DNA from 2 places in the Shewanella sp. ALD9 genome. Region 1 is predicted to be linked to the other one. Evidence: predicted binding sites of a transcription regulator. Region 1 holds the regulator's gene; the other holds the start of a gene.
What was found. Region 1 encodes LexA, which represses DNA repair genes until DNA is damaged. Its sites were predicted from a motif close to TACTGTATNNNNATACAGTA; they were not measured.
Positions count from the first base shown of each region.

Region 2: the regulator LexA is predicted to act here: its motif matches at 3,326-3,345, upstream of CXF88_RS11630 (YebG family protein).

Region 1 covers NZ_PJCD01000001.1:145,574-151,350, forward strand. The annotation lists gene coxB (cytochrome c oxidase subunit II) at 1-1,397, opposite strand, end outside; gene CXF88_RS00725 (SulA-like leucine-rich domain-containing protein) at 1,793-2,299, opposite strand; gene lexA (transcriptional repressor LexA) at 2,296-2,910, opposite strand; gene plsB (glycerol-3-phosphate 1-O-acyltransferase PlsB) at 3,175-5,598, shown strand; gene mtr (tryptophan permease) at 5,598-5,777, shown strand, end outside.
Region 2 covers NZ_PJCD01000003.1:912,175-917,951, forward strand. The annotation lists gene CXF88_RS11615 (MlaD family protein) at 1-1,824, opposite strand, end outside; gene CXF88_RS11620 (paraquat-inducible protein A) at 1,811-2,407, opposite strand; gene CXF88_RS11625 (paraquat-inducible protein A) at 2,517-3,143, opposite strand; gene CXF88_RS11630 (YebG family protein) at 3,357-3,650, shown strand; gene CXF88_RS11635 (GAF domain-containing protein) at 3,700-4,158, shown strand; gene proQ (RNA chaperone ProQ) at 4,436-5,047, shown strand; gene prc (carboxy terminal-processing peptidase) at 5,069-5,777, shown strand, end outside.

The DNA.
Region 1 (5,777 bases):
ACAGGGCTGCCAATAAGTGAAGGGAAAGCGCCTGGTAAACCAGCGCCAGTGGCTTGGTGACATGCAGCACATGTCGTAGTATAAACCTGCTCACCTTCAGCAATTAATTGCTCCAAGGTTAACGTGGGCAGATCCTCTGGTACAACAGCTTCTGCTAAGGCTTCGACAGCTTGATTGGCTTTGTCGGTAACCGCATCGGTAATGTCAGTTGTCGTTGCTGCAATAGTATTTGCTGCATCGGTTACTGCTTTACTTGGTTCGGTGCTTGCCTCGTTACTGCCTAAAAAGTTGCCTATATCAGCAGCTTGAACTACATCACCGCTATTATTGCCCCACGCATTACGCTCAAAGGTAATGACTGCGGCAATTTCTTGGGCGCTAAGTTGCTTTGCAAAGGCTTGCATTGCAGTACCTGGTTTACCGTTTAAGACGATATTCAGATGATCGTTAACAGGGCCTTTTATGATAGGGCTGCCAATTAATGATGGGAATACACCAGGAAGACCCGCACCATTGGGTTGGTGACAAGCGGCGCACCTAGCAATATAGATTTGTTCACCTTGTGAGGTTAGCTCCTCAATAGACAAGGTTTTAGACATTGATGCCGCAGCGGCTGCAGCTGCATTGCTTGCTAGTTTTTTTTGCTCCACTAACCAATTATCAAAATCGGCCTCCGATAATGCTTGCACCACAATCGGCATGAAACCATGGTCTTTACCGCATAACTCGGCACATTGGCCACGATACGTTCCAGGCTTATCAATACGAGTCCAGGCTTCGTTGATAAAGCCTGGATTGGCATCTTTTTTAACGGCAAACGCGGGTACCCACCATGAATGGATAACATCATCAGATGTCATCAAGAAGCGCACTTTTTGGTTAATGGGCAGTACTAATGGCTTATCGACTTCAAGGAGGTAATGCTCGCCTTTGGCCTCACTGCCATCAATTTGTGCTCTGGGAGTGGATAATGTGCTGTAAAATTCGATGTCTTTATCAAAATAGCTGTAATGCCACTTCCACTGCGACCCGGTAATTTTTATTGTGAGATCAGCATCACTGGGATCTTCCATAGCAATCAAGGTTTTGGTGGCTGGAATAGCCATGCCGATTAAGATGATGAAAGGGATGACGGTCCAAGCAATTTCCACTTTGGTACTTTCGTGAAAATTGGCCGCGACAGCGCCTTTTGATTTGCGGTGATAAATCATTGAGTAAATCATGATCCCAAACACCACTAACCCAATTGCACAACAGATGTAAAGAATCGTCATGTGGAGGTCATAAACCTTGCCACTGATATCTGTCACGCCTTGAGTCATGTTGAGGGGCATTTCTGATGCCCCAAGCGGAAGTGCTACAAACACCACCAGTAAACAATACAACCATTGCTTCACAAGACTACTCCTCTGCTAATTGCAAATAGCAACTACAAAGAAGAGTCACACAGTAATTCTCTGCTCTATGCAAACTCTTCGGTTCCCGAAAAAAGTTTGATGACCTCAAAGTACTTTGGTGGCTGTAAACATACGGTCTACGGTTTTATTGTTAGCTGTGCACCACGCTTGTACCTACTACTGAACTTATCAATTTTGATTTGGCTCATTTGTCTGAAAGTAATCTTGATTACTACCATTCACGTCCAATTAAAGATAAAAAATGTTTCATCCTTGTTAACCACATTACTTGTAGATTAAACATTGATCAAGATCACTTTGTTGGCTAATAGGCTGAAAAAAGATGAAAAAAAACCCTGAATTCAATACAGGGCTTGGTAATGAAGGGTTCGTGCTTAGTGAAATGAGCAAAAATTACTTGTTCCATTTGCTAATGTAGGGCTAACAAGTTGATGTTTGTGAGGTAAGTGAGCATTCACATCTTCAATTACCACCCCTAATGCACGTGCACTTTTGGCGACAATTTCTAAACGGCGACTATCGCGAGCATCAAGTGAGCTTGTCCAAGTTACTACTGCGCTCGATGTACCGCTAGTGAGCGCTTTCTCCATGGCCCATAATGTTTCGACTTCATCTTTGGTGTGCACCAGTAAAATGCGATCCATTCTTACACCAGCACTTGCCAGCATATGTTTATAGCCAATATGCGGCGGACTAATTAATACAATCCATCTGCCTTGCTGGCTCAATATTGCTAACTGGCTGCACAATTGGCTCAGTTCAGCTTCACCTTGGGTGACAGTTTGTAATGTTTGAATGGTTTGGGTGCCATGCAGTTCTGTTTCAGTTAAATCTACCCATAAGCCCGGGTGGCGTGGCGCGATGCCCATTAGTTTGTTCATAACCAATCTCCATTACGGATAACGCCAACGGCAAGCCCTTCGATGGTTAGGCTTTGGCAACTTAAATCTACTTTTATCGGATTGTAATCTTCATTTTCGGCATGCAGATAAATCACATTACCTTTTTGTTCAAATCGTTTTACGGTGACGTCATCATCAACACGTGCCACAACAACCTGGCCATTACGTGCTTGCTGCATTTTATGTACAGCGAGTAAGTCGCCTTCTAAAATGCCGATGTTTTTCATGCTGTCACCACGCACTCGCAATAAAAAATCTGCGGCGGGTTTAAACATGTTTGGATCGACTTGATAGTATTGTTCTACATGCTCTTGGGCCAAAATAGGTTCACCAGCAGCAACCTGTCCAATGAGTGGCAGACCGGTTTCAACCTGTTCTTCATGAGGTAAACGAATGCCTCTTGAGGTACCAGGCATGATCTCGATAAAGCCTTTTTTGGCTAATGCTTTTAAATGCTCTTCGGCGGCATTAGCACTTTTAAAGCCAAGACGATTCGCAATTTCAGCACGAGTGGGTGGCATACCTGTTTCGGCGATATTGTTTTTAATTAAGTCTAAAATTTCTGCTTGGCGCGGCGTTAACGGTCTCATGATGATTCCTGTCTTTTTATACAGTGACTGTCATTATATACAGTGTTTGTGTTCGCGCAAGTATTAACCAACTATTTTTTGTATTTTGTTGATTAAGTATCACTCAACAATATGTTTTAATTAACTATTACTAATTTTCTGTCTTATGTTATTTCTGATAGTGAGAGCTTAAACGTAAAGATAGATCGGTCTGATAGTGTAAGCAGGGTGGTTTCTGGTATCCTATACGACAATATTACAGTGGCTTATGTTGCGAAAATAACCATGTCAAAACCAGATTCAATATTTTTACGAGCATTAAGATGGATTCAAAAGTGGATGGTACAGACCATTGTGGTCCCTCACGATCCTTTTGATGACCTCAATATAGATCCAACTAAACCTTTGGTTTATTTAATGAAAACGGAATCTATTAGCGATATTGCCGCGTTGAGCGAAATCACCGAGGGCTTTGGTCTGCCCAGTCCTTATGAGCCATTACAGCTTGATGGCTTAACCGTGCCTCGAGTGGTCTGTTTAGAGGGCCGCAAACCACTATTTGGTAAACGTGAAAGTGGTGACAAATTCCTTAATTATTTTACCAGTTTATTGTCACTTCATAGTGAGAGCCCTGAATTAGATATACAGTTGGTTCCTGTTTGCCTTTATTGGGGACGTACCCCAGGTAAAGAAGAAGACAGCATGAAAGCTGCAGTATTTGAACGTGAAAACCCTACGTGGTTACGTAAATGGTTAATGATTTTATTTTTAGGACGCCATAATTTCGTCCAGTTTTCTAATGCATTATCGCTTCGTCATATGGCCGATGAACATGGTACTGATAAAAGAATTGCTCACAAATTGACCCGAGTCGCCCGTGTGCATTTCCGCCGTCAACGCAAAGTGATGACGGGGCCACAATTACCGAATCGACAAGCGTTGTTTGCCTCTTTATTAAAATCAGAATCTATCAAAAAAGCCATTGAAGAAGAGTCTGCAAATAAGAAAGTAACAGTCGAGAAAGCGCGTGAAACCGCCATTGAATACCTTGATGAAATTGCCGCTGACTATTCTGATAGTTTGGTGCGTATTGCCGAACGTTTCCTGACTTGGTTATGGAACAAATTATACAGTGGCATCAATATCAAAGGTGCCGAGCAAGTAAGACAGTTACATCATGATGGCCATGAAATTGTTTACGTTCCTTGTCATCGTAGCCATATGGATTACTTGCTACTGTCGTATATTTTGTATTATCAGGGCATGGTTCCGCCGCACATTGCTGCCGGTATTAACCTTAATTTTTGGCCAGCAGGGCCGATGTTCCGCCGTGGTGGGGCATTCTTTATCCGTCGTAGTTTTAATGGTAATAAACTTTATACCGCAGTATTTCGTGAATATTTAGATCAGTTATTTGCTAAGGGTTATGCGGTCGAGTATTTCACTGAAGGAGGTCGTTCGCGTACAGGACGTTTGTTAGCGCCTAAAACCGGTATGTTGGCTATGACAATTAACAGTGTGCTACGTGGGATAGAGCGCCCAGTAACCTTAGTACCCGTGTATTTAGGTTATGACCATGTGATGGAAGTGGCGACGTACCACAAAGAATTAAGCGGTAAGAAAAAGAAAAAAGAATCTGTATGGCAGGTATTTGGTGCTATTCGTAAGTTAGGCAATTTTGGCCAAGGTTATGTGAATTTTGGTGAGCCGATTAATTTACAACAGTTCTTAAATCAGCAGGCGCCAGAGTGGCGTGATGAGCTAGCTAAAGATCCTGACCAAAAACCATCTTGGTTTACGCCCTCAGTTAATTTGTTAGCTAACCGCGTAATGACTAATATCAATGGAGCGGCCGCAGCCAGTTCAGTAACATTGACTAGTTTAGTGTTATTAGCGTCAGAGCAAAATGCGTTAGAAAGAAGCCAGTTAGAACGTCAGCTTGATTTGTATTTAGCCTTACTTAAAACAGTGCCTTATACCGATTACACCTCTGTGGCCGAAGGTAATGGCAAGTCAATTATTGATCACTGTCTGTCGTTAAATAAGTTTGTTAGTACCAAAGACCTTATTGGTGAAATTATTTCAGTTGATGAAAAAATTGCCATCACCATGAGTTATTACCGTAATAATATTATTCATTTGATGGCGTTGCCGTCATTAATTGCCAGTTGTTTAGTGCATTATGACGTGTGCGATCGCCAGCGAATTCATGGCATTGTAATGGACTTTTATCCATTACTTAAAGCTGAGCTATTTATGAGCATTGATGATGTACCTCAACATGTGGATAGCATTTTAGATTTCATGGTTGAACAAGGTTTACTGACCGGTAGCGATCAGTTTGAGATAACGCCTCGTCATATTACCCAAGTGTTACTGCTTGCTGAAACTATCAGTGAAACGTTGCAACGTTATGCGATTATCTTCAATTTACTCGCAATAAAACCTGATCTTGAGCGCTCAGAACTGGAACGCGATAGCCATTTGTTAGCCCAACGATTAGGCGCGCTGCATGGCATTACCGCACCAGAATTTTATGACAAAAAATTATATAACACCCTGAGTGTGAAACTGAAAGAATTGGGTTATTTATGCAGCGACGAACATCGTGCTGAAGTGATCAGAATTCGTGATAACGCTAATAAATTACTCAGCTCTTTAGTAAGACAAACCATTGTTGATAGTGTGGAAGCGGAGCACGGACAATAATGGCTAATCATATGAATGCTGCCAAGCATCGTACCAGCGGTAAATCTGTATTGGGTGGGGCGATGATTATTGCCGGAACCACTGTGGGTGCGGGCATGTTTTCGTTACCCGTTGTTGGTGCTGGAATGTGGTTTGGCTATTCTATCGCGATGTTGCTCGGCGTTTGGTTTTGCATGCTA
Region 2 (5,777 bases), on a different contig from region 1:
TATATGTCCAAGGGTAATACTGCCATTTATTGCACCTTTTAATGGAGCAACATTGATATCGACACCGGCTAAACTGGCATTGATGGCTACAGCGTCATTACGCCAAAAAACCGTAGTCGGCTTAATTAACGGAACAAATTTATTGTCGATATTGATATCGATATTAAATTTATCCGTTTTAGCTAACCAATTGACTTTATTCACTGAGCCTATTTGCATTTTTTTGTAATAAATTGGCGAGCCTTCAGCTAAGTCGGCACCATCAATACTAGTTAAAGTAAAGGGTGTCAGCTGTTGTTGAGCGTAAAGCGTTTGGGCCGATTCAATTGATTCGTGCAGTGTTAAAGTACTATTAGCCGAAAGCAGCATTTCGCTGTTACCCGGAATTAAGCTAATAGCGCCTTCCAACATCGTAGTGAGGTCGCGAGTTTTAACATTAACGCCCTCTAGTGAAGCATTAATGGCTATGGCACTTTCAGGAACAAAGAAGCTTCCCTTAGTCAGCAAACTCTTAAACTCTGGTTGAATTTCAATGTTATATTCAACAGTTGAAAAGTCTTTACTTAAACCAATACTGGTTATCTGCCCAATAGGCAATTGTTTATATCGCACTTGCGCGCCATTACTGACACCTGTGTGAGTCGTGGCAACTACCGTAAATTTAAGTTTGTCTTGACTGAGCAAATCGGGAGCATGTGATGCCAATTCAAATTGCATCGCCTCTTCGGTTATTTGAGTGCCTGGTAAGACATTAATAACACTGCCAGTAACCAGTCTACTGACGTTTTTGACACCTTTTAATGATAACTCAGCCCCACTTATCCAAAATTGGCTATCACTGGTAATTAATGCTTTGTAATGATGCTCTACTCGAGCGATAAACTGCACCCCAGCATCAGTTAAGGTGACTTTTTCTATCTCACCGATAACAATGCCGCGGTAGGTGATGGCAGTGCCCTCATTAACATCTTCACTGCTAGATGCGGTTAAACTAAACTGAACGCCTCCAATTGCGGTGAGCTCATCTTCATAAAGGTTGTAAATATCACCATTTTGGGCTTTTTCAGTGTAGCTCCCGGTATCAAAGCTGATGCCGCCGGCCAAAATAGACGCGATACTTTCAGTGCTGACTTTTATCCCTGCTAAAGATGCATCGATTTTCAAGCCCGATACATTCCAAAAATGGGAGTCTTTATTGACTAAATGGGCATATTGTTCTTGAACAAATGCGCTGATAATTATTTGTTTATTTCCGTCGAGGCGATAACTGACAATGCTTCCGACAGGTGCTTGACGGTAAAATACAGGCGAGCCAACATCAATCGAACCCAGTTTAGGGGATTTTAGTTCGATCATCAGTCCTTCACTGCCGGGGAGTATTGCAGGCGCTTCACGTTGTGCTTCAAATACGGTAGCAGAGCGACCATCACCAGGTTGAAGGGCAATATAATTACCAGAAAATAACGTATCGAGCCCTTCAACTCCGGTAATACTTGCTTTAGGTTTTACTAACCAAAAAAGGGTATTTTTATTGAGGAAAGGGTCGGCACGGTAATCCATAATAACTTTAACGTTTACCCCTTTTAGATCATCGTCAATACCAATGTCAGTGACTTTACCAACAGTCAGCCCTTGGTATTTGACCAACGTTTTGCCGATATCAATACCCGTAGCACTAGGGAAATGTATTAATATTTCAATGCCGGATTCTTTAATGCTTTTGACCCCTAACCAGGCACCTAATATCAAAGCAACAACCGGTAATAACCATATTGGCGAAAATAACTTTTTCTTCACAATTTTAGGCGATTCAATTTGTGTCATCAGTGTTTTCCAAGCGGTCCCAAAGTAATCGAGTATCTAACACTTTTGCTGCGACTTGCGTTAGTAAGATAACTAACGCAAATGCTGTCGCGGCAGGTGCAGGTTTTGCGTCTAATAATTGCCCCATATTAACTAAGGCAACTGTTAATGAAATAACGAATAAATCGAGCATTGACCAGCGGCCGATCCATTCAATAATGTGAAACCCAACCATTAATTTTCTTTTTGATATTGGTAAGTTAAAACTAATAGCCGTCAAGTAAGTCGCTAAGCCAATAATTTTAAGCCAAGGTACTAAAATACTGGCAGTGAAAACAATGATAGCAATCGGAAACATACCGGTTTTGACTAAATGACTAATGCCACTAAAAATGGTGTCATTGGTGACCACTCCGCGATTAGTTAACAAGGTAATAGGGTAAATATTGGCGACAACAAGTAAAATTGTCGCGGTAACTAATAAAGCCCAACTTTGTTGGATGCTGGCATAACTACGGCTACTTAATTGACTAAAACAACGTCGACAATGACTGTTACTTGTGACGTTAAGTTTGCGACAAACAGGGCATAAACATAAGCCCATTTTCTTGCCCTGAATATGAGGTAAAACCTCAGTTTTCGGCTCGTTATCGGTATTCGCAGTTTGCTTAGGGCTGTCCACTATATGTTCATTGGATGGTGTAATTGGAGTACTAGGCATCTACATAACTCCACATGTGTTCTAGATTATATTCACGTTGTAAAAATAAGATGATGATAAACAACATTGTAAAACTGAATGTTCCCATACCAAAATACACATCGGAAAAGTCTGATAACTGAAAGGCCGACACGAGAAAACTGATGACATAAATTTCTAACATGGTCATTTGTGATATCAAACCATGATTTTTTAACAATGTAGTGTAGGTTCTTTGCCAAAATGAGTTGTGCAGTTTTAATTTTACAATTACAACTTGAGCCATAATTGACAAAATCAATAACCCAGGCGCGATAACTGCCGCAACCATTACCGCTAGGCCTACAACCCAATATCCTTCGGCCCAAACCGTCACAGCAGCTTGCAGCACCGTAGTGGTTCGTACACTGCCAAGGAAGTGGATTTCGAGTACTGGCAATAAATTAGCAGGAATAAAAATAATTAACGCCGCAACGCATAACGCTAGCATGCCATTAATGGAGCAATAAGGTGAATCATAGAGCGCCGTGTGGCAACGCGGACAAAGCGCACGGGCACTTGAAGGCAAAGCTCGTTTTCTCACTGCCAAATCACATGATTGGCATAGAATTATAGAATCATGATCATCAAATTCATGCATGAAGAATTAATCTAATCCATAGTAAAACACATTATTGGGTAGCGAAGAGTCAAACCTCTCTGCTTGGCCTTATATTGGCAGAAAAATGAGTTAATTGTTAAATAATCTCGATTTTCTTGTGCTTGATAATATCAGAATAATCAGAACACTTGCATCATAAGTTAACTATGTGAGATTCTATGCACTGTATATAAAAACAGTGAGGATTACATCATGGCAGTGATAACCCAATTTGTCGTGGTCAGAGAAGGGGTGGAAAAGATGACATTTATATCGAAGAAAGAGGCTGATGCCTACGATAAGATGCTTGATATTTCCGATAACCTAGTGCCATTTCTTATTAAGGCAGACCTCGGACTTGATGAAAATAAATGCGAACAGCTGGCATTTTATCTAGCAAACAATAAAGATGAGCTTTCTAACTTGCTAAAAGGCATCGTACAGGTTAAAAACGCTCCTACAGCGAAAACTAAAAAGACTACGGCTAAAACTACATCTGCAGAATAGTCGTATTCATCACTCATTCTTCGATTGAGTGTCAGCTTAAGGAATGGACATGAAAACCGAATTTTACCAAACATTAAATCGTCAAGCACAAGCTTTACTTGAAGGCGAAGATGATTTGATTGCTGCTATGGCAAATTTTTCAGCGTTGCTAAATGACAACCTAGAAGACCTAAACTGGGCAGGTTTTTATATTAAGCGTGGTGAACAATTAGTCCTTGGACCATTCCAAGGTAAAGTGGCTTGTACCCGTATCAATATCGGCAAAGGTGTTTGTGGCACTGCCGCAGCAGAAAATAAAACCCAACGAGTTGCCGACGTTCATCAATTTGATGGCCACATTGCATGCGATTCTGCCAGTAATTCAGAAATCGTGATCCCTGTTAGGCAGGGAAATGAGGTTGTGGCAGTGTTAGATATTGACAGCCCATTACTGAATCGATTCGATCAAGATGATCAAATTGGTTTAGAAAACATGGTAAAAAGTTTCGAAACTTGCCTATTTGGTTAAATAGCGAACAAATTAGATTAAATCATGGTCGCATTCGCTGTCGCGGGCTTTATAATATGCCGCTATACGCATTTGTGCTGGATTTACTGATGAGCGATGATTAAGCTGAGAGTAAGTTTGGTTAAATTGTTAAGGTTTGTTTCAATGACTTTAGCAAACTGGCGGATAGTGATATTTTGTACGTTAAGCCTTAACAGTAAGGTTTAACGAAAGATGAACGACTGCAAGGCAAATTGTATGCCGCATAATCAGTCCCTTTATTAACGTGGAAGTAAAAATGGAATCAACAGACAAGTTGACCGACACCAACGCAATTTTAGCGTATTTATATGAAACCTTTCCTTTATGCTTTATTGCAGAAGGTGAAACGAAGCCATTAAAAATTGGTTTGTTTCAAGATTTGGCTGAACGGTTAGCTGATGATTCTAAAGTCAGTAAAACACAATTACGTGTAGCGCTTCGTCGTTACACAAGCAGCTGGCGCTATTTGAAAGGCGTTAAAGCAGGTGCTAAACGTATAGATCTTGACGGTAATGAATGTGCTGAATTAGAACAAGAGCACATTGACCATGCTATTTTGACGCTTAAAGAAAGCCAAGATAAAGCCAAAGCAAAACGTCAAGCGTTAGCGCCTAAAAAGCCGGCAAAGAAAGTGGCACCTAAACGTGCTCCTGCCGTTAAAAAGGAACGTCCTGCACCGGTAGCGGCTCCAGTGATTAAACTTGTGCCGGCTAAGCTAGAAGATTTAAAACAAAAACAACGCGTTAATGTTAAATTAGGTGCCACACCTGTTCCTGGTGTTGTGACTGATATTAATAAAGAGGATGTGCTTGTTCAATTAGATTCTGGCTTATCCATCAAAGTACGTGCTGAGCACATACTATTATAGAAATTTAAGGAGTACTTGTTGATGCGAAAACTTACCTTGGCCGCGTCAATTGCCAGTTTATTTGTCGGCTTTTCGGCATGGGCAATTTCACCAACGATTCAAATCAGCGAGTTACCTAAACTAGCACAAGAGCCACAACATAAAGTGGCTAGCAAGCGAGTAACAACTTTGTTTACTCGCTCGCATTATCATCGTTTTGTACTTGACGATGCATTCTCTGAGCAAATATATACCCGTTTTCTTGAGCAACTTGATTATCGTCGTAATGTGCTGACTGCGGCAGACATTGCGAGCTTTAGTCAATATCAAAACCAGTTTGATAACATGGTTGAATCAGGCGATATTAGCCCTGCATTTACCATGTACGACCTAGTACAGAAACGTCGTTATGAGCGTTTTGCTTATGCGTTGTCTTTGCTTGATAAAGAGTTCGATTTTACTCAAGCTGGCGATGCGTATGAATTTGATCGCAAAGATGCGCAATGGCCAAAAGATGAAGCCGAAGTGAATGAACTTTGGCGTCAGCGCGTTAAATATGACGCGTTAAATCTTAAATTAACCGGTAAAAAGTGGCCTGAAATTGTTGAAGTGCTCGAGAAGCGTTACAACAATGCCATTAAGCGTTTAAGCCAAACACAAAGCGAAGACGTGTTTCAAACAGTCATGAATGCGTTTGCTCGTAGTGTTGAACCTCATACAAGTTATTTATCACCTCGTAATGCAGAACGTT